Regions from separate parts of the Shinella sp. GW821-FHT10F02 genome, predicted to be linked through region 1. Evidence: predicted binding sites of a transcription regulator. Region 1 holds the regulator's gene; each other region holds the start of a gene.
The links. The regulator PhoB, encoded in region 1, activates phosphate uptake and scavenging genes when phosphate is short. The targets are predictions, from matches to a motif close to TGTCATNNANCTGTCAT.

Region 1 (4,280 bases):
GCGCCTTCGTGGAGCGCACATCGGGTGCTATCATCCTCCTCCTCGTCTTCCTCATCCTCATGAATGTTGGCGCCATCCTGTTGCGCCGCCGCTTCGAGCGGCGTTGGTAGAAGGACCAAACAGATGAACATGATGTCAGAAGCAGCAGTCGAGAAAGCGCTGGACAAGAAAATGAACGACATTTCCTACAAGATGATCGGCAAGGACGTTTCGGTCTATTACGGCGACAAGCGCGCCCTCTATGACGTGAACCTCAATGTCCGCCAGAACACCGTGACGGCGCTCATCGGCCCGTCGGGCTGCGGCAAGTCGACGTTCCTGCGCACACTGAACCGCATGAACGACACTATCGAAGGCTGCCGCGTTACCGGCCGCATCACGCTCGACACAGACGATATCTACGATCCGAACATCGACGTCGTCGAACTGCGCGCCCGCGTCGGCATGGTCTTCCAGAAGCCGAACCCGTTCCCGAAGTCGATCTACGAGAACGTCGCCTACGGCCCGCGCATCCACGGCCTCGCCAAGGCGAAGGCCGACATGGACGCCATCGTCGAGTCCAGCCTGCAGAAGGCCGGCCTGTGGAACGAGGTGAAGGACCGCCTGCTCGAAGGCGGAACCGGCCTCTCCGGCGGTCAGCAGCAGCGCCTGTGCATCGCCCGCGCTGTCGCCGTCAGCCCGGAAGTCATCCTGATGGACGAACCCTGCTCGGCGCTCGACCCGATCGCGACCGCAAAGGTCGAGGAACTGATCCACGAGCTGCGCGCCAACTTCACGATCGTCATCGTGACGCACTCGATGCAGCAGGCGGCCCGCGTTTCGCAGCGCACCGCCATGTTCCACCTCGGCAACCTCGTCGAGGAGAACGACACCGACAAGATGTTCACCAACCCGGATGACCAGCGCACGCAGGACTACATCATGGGCCGCTTCGGCTGACGCCATCGTCGCCGAACCCCCTGAAAATCCGAGCGCATTAAGGACACAACCATGTCATCGACCCATATTGTCTCGATTTATGACGAAGAACTGAAGTACCTCTCCCGCCGCATCTCCGAAATGGGTGGCACGGCCGAGCAGATGGTGGCGGACTCTGTCCGTGCGCTCGTCACCACCGATGGTGCGCTGGCGCAGAAGGTGATCTCGGAAGACGTCATCCTCGACACCGCCGAGCGCCAGATCAACGAGAAGGCGATCGTCACGATCGCCAAGCGCCAGCCGGTGGCTGCGGACCTGCGCGAAATCATGGGCGCGATCCGTATCGCGGCCGAACTGGAGCGCGTCGGCGACCTCGGCAAGAACACTGCCAAGCGCGTCATCGCCGTGCAGAGCTCGGGTATGCCCCGCAAGCTTACCCGCGGCCTGGAGCACCTCGCCGAACTGACGCTGATCCAGCTCAAGGAAGTGCTCGACGTCTACGCCACCCGCTCGGTGGAGAAGGCCAAGGCCATCCGCGAGCGCGACGACGAGATCGACGCGATCTACACCTCGCTGTTCCGCGAACTCCTCACCTACATGATGGAAGATCCGCGCAACATCACGCCCTGCACCCATCTCCTGTTCTGCGCCAAGAACATCGAGCGCATCGGCGACCATGCGACCAACATCGCGGAAACCATCTACTACATGGCGACCGGCTCGCAGCCCGAAGGCGAACGCCCGAAGGACGACACCTCGACGTCAGTGGTCACTGCCGACGTCACTGAAGCCTCCGAGTAAGGAGTTTTGCCTCCATGGTGCCCAGAATCGCCGTCGTGGAAGACGAGGAGGCGTTGAGCGTCCTCCTGCGCTACAACCTCGAAGCCGAAGGTTTCGAGGTCGATACGATCCTCTCCGGTGACGAGGCCGAAGTGCGCTTGCAGGAGCGCATGCCGGACCTCCTCATCCTCGACTGGATGCTGCCGGGCGTTTCGGGCATCGAACTGTGCCGGCGGCTGCGCCAGCGGCCGGAGACCGAACGCCTGCCGATCATCATGCTGACGGCACGCGGCGAAGAGAGCGAGCGCGTGCGCGGGCTCGCCACCGGCGCCGACGACTATGTCGTCAAGCCGTTCTCGACGCCCGAACTCGTCGCCCGCGTGCGCGCCATGCTGCGCCGCGCCCGGCCGGAAGTCGTCTCGACGGTGCTGCGCTGCGGCGATATCGAGCTCGACCGCGAGACGCATCGCGTGCACCGCCGCACCCGCGAAGTCCGCCTCGGCCCGACGGAATTCCGCCTGCTGGAATTCCTGATGACCTCGCCCGGCCGCGTCTTCTCGCGCTCGCAGCTTCTCGATGGCGTCTGGGGCCACGACATCTATGTCGACGAACGCACGGTCGACGTGCATGTCGGCCGCCTGCGCAAGGCGCTCAACTTCGCCAACATGCAGGACGTCATCCGCACGGTGCGCGGCGCAGGCTATTCGCTGGAAGCCTGAGCGACCCCTTTCCTCCCAAGGACGAAAATGGGCCCTTCGGGGCCTGTTTGCGTTTTGGAGTATGGTCCGGCCCTACATCACAAACGAAAACGGACCCTTTCGGGTCCGCATCGCATGTGCCGTCGTGGAAAAGATCACCGCATCCGGCGGCGCTCGGCCGAGGGCTGGTAGGCGAGGCGCTGGTGGTAGGTGCAGTAGGGCGAGTTGTCCGGGGACTCGTTGCCGCAGAAGTGGAAGTCGTCGTTCAGCGGGTCGCCGATCGGCCATTTGCAGGTGCGCTCGGTGAGCTGGGTCAGCTCGAGCCGGCGCGACATGGGCACGACCACGTTGTTGCCGTTGGACGGAACCGGAAGCTGCTCGCGCTGCGTCTCGAAATCCGTCTCGACCTCTTCCTTGGTGATGGTGTTGCCGGCCGGGCGCACCACGGAACGGGCCGTCACGGCGCGGGCCTGGAAGGTCGTCGCGGGGCGCGGGGCTGCCGGCACCGGGCGCTTGGGGCGCGACGCGCTCTGCGTGCCGCCGGCCTTGGCGCGGCCCGGCAGGTTAAGCCGGTGCACCTTGCCGATAACCGCGTTGCGGCTGACGCCGCCGAGCTGTGCCGCGATCTGGCTCGCGCTCAGGCCCTCGCTCCAGAGCTTCTTGAGTTTCTCGACCCGCTCGTCTGTCCAGTTCATCTCTCGTCTCCGCTCGGCGCTCGCAATGCGGGAATCCCTCATCGCGTTCCGGACGGGTCCGGAATTTGAACGCCCTAACTCTTTTGGTGACTAGTTCCGCCGCATGCAGTCTAGTAATTGGTCTTTAACCTAGAGTTTGGGGGACTCTGTGACAAGAGTCGCAGGAATCCGGGCGAATCGATTTCCGAGTTTTCCCCAACTTGCTGGCCGGGTGTGACTCGATAGCGACACCTTCCGCGCGTGGCGTGAATCCTCACCTTGCGGGAGGTTCAGCACTATTTCGGGGTGCGATTTGTTGACATCCCGGCCTGAAATGCCGATAGTGCCGCATGCCGCCGAAAGGCGGCTTTTGATTTTTCTGGAGCCTGGAAAAGTCAAGCCGCGTTCACGTTTTTCCGCATCTCTTTTTCGGAGGATCCGCGCCATGGCCGATGCCGCGCCGCTCTATGAAACCTATATGCGTGCACCGCTCCGGTTCACGCGCGGGGAGGGCGTCTGGCTGATCGCCGAGGATGGCGAGCGATATCTCGACTTCGCCGCCGGCGTCGCCGTCAATTCGCTGGGCCATGCGCATCCGCATCTCGTCGCCGCGCTGAAGGACCAGGCCGACAAGGTCTGGCACCTGTCGAACCTCTATGAGGTTCCGGGCCAGGAAAGCCTCGGCCGCCGCCTGACGGAGGCGACCTTCGCCGACAAGGTGTTCTTCACCAATTCGGGCGCCGAAGCGCTGGAATGCGCGATCAAGACCGCGCGCCGCTATCATTTCGCCAAGGGCCATCCCGGCAAGTTCCACATCATCACCTTCGAAGGCGCCTTCCACGGCCGCACGCTCGCGACGATCGCCGCCGGCGGCCAGGAAAAGTACCTCGAAGGGTTCGGCCCCAAGGCCCCCGGCTTCCTCCAGGTCCCCTTCGGCGACATCACCGCCGTCAAGGATGCGATCACCGAAGAGACGGCCGCGATCCTGATCGAGCCGGTGCAGGGCGAGGGCGGCATCCGCCCGGTGCCGAAGGAATTCATGCAGGAGCTGCGCCAGCTCTGCGACGAATACGGCCTGCTGCTGGTTCTCGACGAGGTACAGTCCGGCGTCGGCCGCACCGGGCGCCTGTTCGCCCATGAATGGTCGGGCGTCACGCCGGATATCATGGCGGTCGCCAAGGGCATCGGCGGCGGTTTCCCGCTCGGCGCC
Region 2 (4,280 bases), on a different contig from region 1:
GCGGGAAGGTTTCCTTGCCGTCGACCAGCACCGGCACGGCCGGGTCGCCGCCGAACCACTGCATGGCCCATTCCAGGATGCCGATGGAGACGAAGAACAGGGGAACGGTGATGCAGACGCCAATGATGTTGAAGGAAATGTGGGCGTAGGCAGCCCGCTTGGCGTTCTTGGAGAGGTTGAGCGAAGCCATCCACGAGGTGATCGTGGTGCCGAGGTCGGCGCCGAGCGAGAAGGCAACGGCGGTCGTCCAGTCGAGGATACCGGCAGCACCAAGGCCCATGACGATACCGATCGTCGCAGACGACGAGTGGATCATCGCGGTCACGCCGGCGGCGATCAGCACGCACTTGATGAGGTTGAAGTAGGAGTCGGCCTTCAGCGTCTGCAGGAGTTCCATGACCTCGGGCAGGTTGCGCAGCGGACGCAGGCCGCCGGTCATCAGGTTGAGGCCGTAGAAGATCAGCGCGAAGCCCATGCAGGCGAGCGCGATGTTGCGCACCTTCTCGTTCTTCGCGAAGCAATAGATCAGCGCGAAGATGCCGCCGAGGATGAGGCCGAGCGGGCCGAGCGGCAGCGCGATGAGGCCGTTGCCGAGCGTCGTGCCGATATTGGCGCCCATGATGACGCTGATGGCGGGTCTCAACCCCACCACACCGGCATTGACGAGGCCGACGACCATGACGGTCATTGCGGTCGACGACTGGATGACGCCGGTGATGAAGGTGCCGGCGAGCACGCCCTTGACCGGGGTGCCGGCCACTTTGGCGAGGAATTCGCGCATTTTATTGACGGAGAGGGCCTGAATGCCGTTGGCCATGAATTCCAGGCCGAGCATGAAGATGCCCAACCCGCCGATGACCGGCACCAGAACGTCCTTGAAGATATCTATTTCCATGGGAATACTCGTTTCTATTGGAGCAAATACGGCGTGCCGGGGCCTAGTTGTTCACGGCGCCCAGGTTCGCGGTCCAGTACGCTTCGATCTGGCCGGCCAGCGCTGACGGCACGGGGATGTAGCCGAGCGCGCTCGCCTCGTCCGCACCGCGGCTGAAGGCGACGCGGAAGAGATCGAGCACCCGGTTGATGCGCCCCTCGCCGCGATCCTTCGGCACGACCGCATAGGTCACCACCGCCATCGGATAGGCTTTTTCACCTGCGAGATTGGTCGTGTCGGCCGAAAAGCCTTTCGCGCCATCCCAGGCGACCGTCGCAAGACCCGCCTCGAAGGCTTCCGGTGCCGGGCGGATGAAGGCGCCGGACTGGTTCTGGAGGGTCGCGAAAGGAAGACCGAGCCGGACGACCTGGCCATATTCGAGATAGGAGATGCTGTTCTTCGTCGCCGTGGTCAGGCTTGCCAGACCGCCGGTGCCTTTCTCGCCACGACCCATCGGCCATTTGACGAGCGTGTCGGCGCCGACCTTTTCCTTCCATTCCGGGCTGACCTTGGACAGGAAGCTCGTGAAGGTGAAGGTCGAGCCGGAACCGTCCTCGCGGCGCAGCACCTCGATCGTCGCGTCGGGAAGCGCAAGATCGGGATTGATCGCCTTGATGGCCGGATCGGACCATTTGGTGACCTTGCCGAGATAGATATCGGCGATGACCGGACCGGTGAGGCGCAGTTCCCCTGCCCCGACATTGTCAAGGTTTGCGACGACGACGATGCCGCCCATGACGACCGGGAACTGCGCGAGCCCCCGCTTCTCCAGTTCCTCCGCCGTCAAAGGTGCATCGGTTGCGGCAAAGTCCGTTTCCGGCTGGTCGAGGCGCATGACGCCCGCAAGCGAACCGACCGGCTCGTAATCGACACGCCAGTCCGGCGAGGTGAATTCGCCGCCGTCCGTACGGAGTGCCTCATAGTCGCGCGACCAGAGATGGATGATCGGTGCTGCAAAGGTGGAGCCGGCGCCGCGGATCGGTTCGGCTTGGGCGTTTGCGGAAAAAAGCGTGAAGGCGCCGAGTAGAAACCCGATCCTGCACCAGGCATTACAGGCGGGAGGCCTGAGAAAATTCATCATGAATCGCCCCTCATGAATACGCGCTACCAAGACAAAGCGTTGCTACCCCGGCAGGTCCTTGCAGACTGCCGGGCGCGGAAACGCGCTAAAGATCAAGACGTCAAATTATCGTCGGCGTATTCGACATTTCTTTACTAGTAACCTTGCTTGACGCGCGGATGACAATATTGGCGGCATTGGGAAATCTCCGTCACAATTGCCGAAAAACCCGCTGTCATCTCAGTGAAATGTCGATGTGATCCAAAACCACGCAGCAAGAGCGGACCTGCTCCCACGCGACGATGGAGAACCCGATGAACGACGCGACACAGCCGAAAGCCCTCGATACCCGAACCGCCATCGTCACCGGCTCCACGAGCGGCATTGGCCTCGCCATCGCCCGCCGCTTTGCCGCTGCCGGCGCCAATGTCGTCATCAACGGGCTCGGCGATGCGGGCGCCATCGAGACGGAACGCGCGGCGATCGAAGCGGATTTCCGCGTACGCTGCGTCTATTCCCCGGCCAACATGCTTTCCGGCGCCGAAATCGCCGAAATGGTTGCGCTGGCGCTGGAAACCTTCGGTAGCTGCGACATCCTCGTCAACAATGCGGGCATCCAGCACGTCGCCCCCATCGAGGACTTTCCGGACGAGAAATGGCAGGCGATCATCCAGATCAACCTGATCGCCGCCTTCCACTCGATCAAGGCAGCGCTTCCGGCGATGAAAGAGCGCGGCTACGGCCGCATCATCAACATCGCCTCCGCCCACGCGCTCGTCGCCTCGCCCTACAAATCCGCTTATGTCGCGGCCAAACACGGCATTGCCGGCCTCACCAAGACCGTGGCGCTCGAAGCCGCCACCAACGGCGTCACCGTCAACGCCATCTGCCCCGGCTACGTCTGGACGCCGCTCGTCGAAAAGCAGATCCCCGATACGATGGCGGCGCGCGGCCTCACCAAGGAAGAGGTCATCCATGACGTGCTGCTCGAAGCGCAGCCGACGAAGGAGTTCGTGACGGTCGAGCAGGTTGCGGGCCTCGCGCTGTTCCTGACGAGCGCCGAGGCGGCCTCGATGACCGGCGCGATCCTCTCCCTCGATGGCGGCTGGACGGCGCATTGATACGACCGGCAAGCCGGATTTCTCACGATCAGGAACGGAAAAGATGAAAGCCGAAGACGTTCGCAACGCCTATGCCATGCCGCTGACCAACCCCGCCTATCCGCCGGGACCTTACCGCTTTATCGACCGGGAATATGTCATCATCAGCTACCGCACGGACCCGGAAGCGCTGCGCGCCGTCGTGCCGGAGCCGCTAGAAATCGTCGATCCGATCGTCAAATACGAGTTCATCAAGATGCCGGACTCGACCGGCTTCGGCGACTATACCGAATCCGGACAGGTGATCCCTGTCCGCTTCGAGGGCGAAGAAGGCGTCTATGTGCACGCCATGTATCTCGACGACGACGCGCCGATTGCCGGCGGACGCGAGATCTGGGGCTTTCCGAAGAAACTCGCCTTTCCGAAGCTCGTACATGAGGGCGAAGTGATCGTCGGCACGCTGCATTACGGCTCGGTACTCTGCGCCAGCGCGTCCATGGGCTACAAGCACCGCTCGGTGGATGCCGGCGAGATCGCCCATTCGCTTGCCAAGCCGAATTTCCTCGTCAAGATCATCCCGCATGTCGACGCGAGCCCACGCATTTGCGAGCTGGTGCGCTATCATCTCGAAGACATCACCGTGAAAGGTGCTTGGACCGGACCAGCCGACCTGCAACTCTTCCGCCACGTCATTGCCGATGTCGCCCGCCTGCCGGTGCTGGAGATTGTCTCGGCCGTGCATTTTGTCGCCGACCTCACGCTGGGACTTGGCGAAGTGGTGCATGATTACATGGGCGAACCGGAGTGAAGGACAGGATCATGGACGAACAGGTCAGGTTGCAGCCCAAGCGCAAATCCGAAACGCCGGACATCGCCGACATCGTCGGCGGCTATCCGGCGGTCGGCCTCGTCTTCCAGGGCGGCGGCGCGCTCGGTGCGTACCAGGCTGGCGTGTTCCAGGCGCTCGACGAAGCCGGCATCGAGGCGAATTGGCTCTCCGGTGTCTCGATCGGCGCCGTGAATGCCGCGATCATCGCCGGCAACACCAAGGGCAACCGGCTCGACCGGCTGCGCGACTTCTGGGAGACGATCTCCGCCCGTAAGGTCTGGCATTTCACCCCGGAAGGTGACGTCTTCCGCAAGCTGCGCAACCAAGCGAGCGCCATGATGACGATGACATCCGGCC
Region 3 (4,280 bases), on a different contig from region 1:
GCGCCGGCAACCGCTTTTTCCGCCGCGCTCAGCATCTCCTGCGAGATGTCGATGCCGTGGAACCGGCTCTCCGGATAGAGCGCCGCCGCCTTGACGAGATTGCGCCCGGTGCCGCAGCCGATTTCCAGCACTGAACTGCCCGGCAGCGGGCGAAGGCCGGCAAGCATCGGGTCGCGGCCGAGCAGGTAATATTTGCGCGTCGCGTCGTAGATGCCGAACCGCCGCTGCCAGCGGTAGATGCGATCCATCAGGAGGGCGTGGTCGGAAACGGCGCTCATCTCGCTCAGCCCTTGAATTCGTAGAGGTGGAAGCCGCCGTAGATCGACGAGCGATCCTTGTCGTGCAGCGCGCGCGATTCCGCCTCGTGGTAGGTCCAGCGGCCGAGGAGGGCCTCGTCGAGGCGGCCGGGCAGCAGGCTTTCGGCGGGCGCTGTACGGAAGACGACGCGCGCGCCGGGGGCGGCCGTGCGGGTAATCTCGGTCCACAAACCGTTGAGCTGGGCGTCGGTCATCCAGTCCTGCGCATCGAGCAGGATGAAGCGGTCGACGGACTGCGGGGCCTTTGCCGCGAGGAATTCGGTGAGCGAGGTGTTGGTGATGGAAATGCGCGAGGCGCGGCTGCGCACCGCCTCGAAGTTCTGCCGCGAAAGATAGGGCGGCAGCGGTGCAAGCTCGCCGCTGCCGTAGCCGCGCCCGAAAGCCTGCCAGGCAAAGTAGTTTTCCGACAGCGGGAAGCCGCAGGCGAGCTTTTCGACGCGCTCGCGCAGGATCGTCGCCATGTCGCTGCCGGCGCCCGAAAGCGCTTCATATTGCTGCGGCGGTATGCCGAGGCCGAACAGCGAGGTCTTGCGCGTCGTCGCCCAGCGGATCAGGCGTTTTTCGAAGAGCGGCGCCAGCGTTTCGTCGAAGAAGCGCTTCTGGTCCTCGATCGTGCGGGCCTGGAGCAGGTCGCGCGGATCGGCACCGTAGAGCCGGGCCATCTTGTGGCCGAGGCCGATGAAGCCGCCGAGCAGGCCATGGCGATAGAGACGGCGGTGGAAGATCGAGATGCGGCGGCGCCCGGTGACGGTGCGGCTTTCCCAATAATCGCGGGTCTCTTCGTCGAGATGCGGGCGCAGGTAGAGCCTATAGGCGTCGAGGTTCCGCTTGTCGTCGCCCTGGCCGTAGAAGCGATAGAAGGTCTCGTAGTCCGGCAGGTGCGCTGCGGCTGCGAACTTCAGGCGATTGAAGGCGACGTGAGCCGGATTGAGGTCCACCGCCTCGATGCGGGCGGGATCGGCGACGAGATAGGACAGCGCGTTGCAGCCGCCGGACGCGATGGTGACGATGCTGTTGCCCGGTTCGATCCGCAGCGCGGCCATGTCGACGTCCGGGTCTTCCCAGATCTGCGCATAGACGAGATTGCGGAACAGCCGCGAGAAGACATATTCGGACATGCCCGAGGGCGAGAGCAGCGGATTGCGGCGAACGGCGCGGTTGAGGCGCTTGCCGACGCCGCCCTTGAGGACCGGGGCCGGGGAAGTGGCGGTGGGGGCGATTGTCTCGATCATCTGGGCACGTTTCCTACGCTGGAGTGTCCGTCATCACCCGTCGCCGCGACAGGACCGGAAGGCGGCGAAGTGCTCATGCCTCCTGCGGGGAAGGACGATGATCAAGACCGCGCAATCGATGCGCTGAGCCCCTGTTTGAGTCGTCACAATCGCCTGATGGCATGGGGCAGCGTTTCAACAGATCGCCATGACACGCGCATGACATCCGGCGAGGATGTCCACAGGGCCGCGCGGGCGCTGATGCCCGATAGTCGCGAAGGATCAACTTGCGCGAGCGAGAGTTGTCGGTCGCCGAAAAAATGTGCAGGCGGCGAGGCGATGCCCCAGTCCCGACACGATCGACGTTTCTACAAGGCCGGACTGATTGATTTTACAATGTTACGGCAATGTGCGGCCCTTAATACGGGACGCGATCTGCCGCATGACTAGGCCTGTTGCGGGCAAAAACTCTAAAGCAAGACGGATTTCATGAGCGAGCGCACCATCCACACCTCAGAAAACTCCATGCCCTTCCGCAGGTTGTCCTGGTCACGCGCAATCCGCATCGCCTGCCTGGCGGGATGGGTCGCGGCGGGAACGGCGCAGGCACAGGAGGCTGCGAAGCCGACGATGGAGCTCGCGCAGGTCGACATCACCAAGGTCGAACCGCATGATATCGCAAGCGAAGTCCGCATTGCCGGCTCGCTCACCCCGATCCGCCGCTCGACGCTTGCCGCGCGGGTCGCCTCGACGATCGTCGAACTGCCGGTCAAGGTCGGCGACGTGGTGAAGGCGGGCGACCTGCTCATCCGCTTCGACAAGATGGCGCTCGAATCCACGTTGACCGTTCGCCAGGCTTCGGCGGAGGCGATGCGCGCGCAGCTGGAACTTGCCGAATCCGTCCAGCGACGAACCGCGGCTCTCGGCGAGCGCGGCGCCTCCTCGGAGGCCGCTCAGCTCGAAGCCCAGGCGAATGTCGCCAACCTCCAGGCGCAGATCCGGTCGAAGCAGGCCGAGATCGCCGATGCCGAGCGCGACCTCGCCAATGCGGAGGTCCGCGCCGCTTTCGACGGCGTGATCGCCTCGCGCCCTGTCGAGCAGGACCAGACGGTCGGGCTGAACACCGAGCTCATGACCATCGTCGACCTCAGCAAGATGGAGGTCGATGCCGGCGTGCCGACCAGCCGCATCCCCATGGTGAGCATCGGCCAGCCCGTCGAACTGAACGTCGAGGGTTTTCCCGACCGGACCTTCTCCGGCAAGGTCACGCGCATCTCGCCGACGGCGGTCGCGGGCTCGCGCGCGGTCCGGGTGTTCCTGGCGATCGAGAATGACGACGGTATCCTCAAGGGCGGCATGTTCACGACAGGCATCCTGAAGGTCGACGAACGCAAGAATATCATCGCGCTGCCCAATTCGGCGATCCGCACCGATCAGGCGGGCAGTTTCGTGCTGAAGGTGCAGGACGGCGTGCTGCGCCGCCAGCCGGTCCAGCTCGGCACGGCCTGGACGGATCGAAGCCTCGTGGAAGTGTCCGGGCTTGAAGCCGGCGAAATCGTCGTCTCCGCGCCGCTGCCGGCACTTGAAGCCGACATGCCCGTCGTCGTCGAGGGGCTGTAAGCCATGTTCCTCACGCGTATCAGCGTCAAATACCCCGTCTTCGCGACGATGATGATGGTGACGATCCTGGTGATCGGGCTGTTTTCCTATTCGCGCCTCGGCGTCGACCAGTTTCCCGAAACCGACCTGCCGATCGTCGTCGTCACGGCGACCTATACGGGCGCGTCGCCTTCGACGGTCGAAAGCGAAGTGTCGCGGCCGATCGAATCCGCGCTGAACACCATCGGCGGCATCGACACGATCATCTCTGAATCCTACGAGGGCCGCTCGGTCGTCGTCGTGCAGTTCGAACTCGACGTGGATTCGCAGGTGGCCGCCCAGGAGGTCCGTGACCGCGTGGCGCGGCTGGAGGCAGGCTTTCCGGATGCCGTGGACACGCCACAGGTCACCCGCTTCAATCCGGATGACGCCCCGATCCTGTCGATTGCGGCCTCCTCGTCGAAACGCTCGCTTTCGGAAATCACCACGCTCGCCAACCGCGTCATCACCAACCGGCTGAGCGTGATTGCCGGCGTCGGCCAGATCTCGCTGGTCGGCGGCAGCGAGCGGCAGGTGCTGGTGATGGTCGATCCGGATCGGCTGGAAGCCTATGGCATCGCCGTCACATCGGTCATGGACGCCATCCGCAAGGAGAACCAGGACCGCGCCGCCGGCACGCTGATCTCCGGCATCAACCAGCGCATCGTCACCGTCGAGGGCCGCATTCCCGACGTTGCCGGCTTCAACGGCATCATCGTGGCGCAGAGCGGCGGATATCCGGTCTATCTCTCTGATGTCGCGACCGTGCTCGACGTTGGCGCAGAGGTGACGAGCCGGGCGACCTATCAGGGTGTGCCGTCGCTCGGGCTCGATATCGTCAAGGTACAGGGCGCCAACACCGTGGAAGTGGCGTCCGAACTGCGCAAGGAAATCGCCGCGCTCAACATCGAACTCGCCCCGGAAGGGGTGGAGCTGAAGGTGACGCGCGACAATTCCCGCCCGATCGCCGCCCAGGTGCAGGAGGTGCAGCGCACGCTGATCGAGGGCGGCGTGCTCACCGTCGTCATTGTCTTCCTGTTCCTGAATTCCTGGCGCTCGACGGTCATCACCGGGCTGACGTTGCCGATCTCGGTGATCGGCACCTTCGCCGTCA

Region 2: the regulator PhoB is predicted to act here: its motif matches at 2,163-2,179, upstream of pstS (phosphate ABC transporter substrate-binding protein PstS).
Region 3: the regulator PhoB is predicted to act here: its motif matches at 1,737-1,753, upstream of AC1RWL_RS05295 (BtaA family protein).

Annotation. Positions count from the first base shown of each region.
Region 1 covers NZ_JBXASL010000004.1:309,705-313,984, reverse strand. Annotated here, with positions in the region: gene pstA (phosphate ABC transporter permease PstA) at 1-110, shown strand, start outside; gene pstB (phosphate ABC transporter ATP-binding protein PstB) at 124-939, shown strand; gene phoU (phosphate signaling complex protein PhoU) at 991-1,719, shown strand; gene phoB (phosphate regulon transcriptional regulator PhoB) at 1,734-2,417, shown strand; gene AC1RWL_RS14640 (GcrA family cell cycle regulator) at 2,552-3,091, opposite strand; gene AC1RWL_RS14635 (aspartate aminotransferase family protein) at 3,516-4,280, shown strand, end outside.
Region 2 covers NZ_JBXASL010000001.1:1,267,048-1,271,327, reverse strand. Annotated here, with positions in the region: gene AC1RWL_RS05855 (Na/Pi cotransporter family protein) at 1-895, opposite strand, end outside; gene pstS (phosphate ABC transporter substrate-binding protein PstS) at 939-2,015, opposite strand; gene AC1RWL_RS05845 (3-hydroxybutyrate dehydrogenase) at 2,309-3,115, shown strand; gene AC1RWL_RS05840 (acetoacetate decarboxylase) at 3,159-3,902, shown strand; gene AC1RWL_RS05835 (patatin-like phospholipase family protein) at 3,914-4,280, shown strand, end outside.
Region 3 covers NZ_JBXASL010000001.1:1,145,266-1,149,545, forward strand. Annotated here, with positions in the region: gene AC1RWL_RS05290 (class I SAM-dependent methyltransferase) at 1-278, opposite strand, end outside; gene AC1RWL_RS05295 (BtaA family protein) at 284-1,549, opposite strand; gene AC1RWL_RS05300 (efflux RND transporter periplasmic adaptor subunit) at 2,018-3,148, shown strand; gene AC1RWL_RS05305 (efflux RND transporter permease subunit) at 3,152-4,280, shown strand, end outside.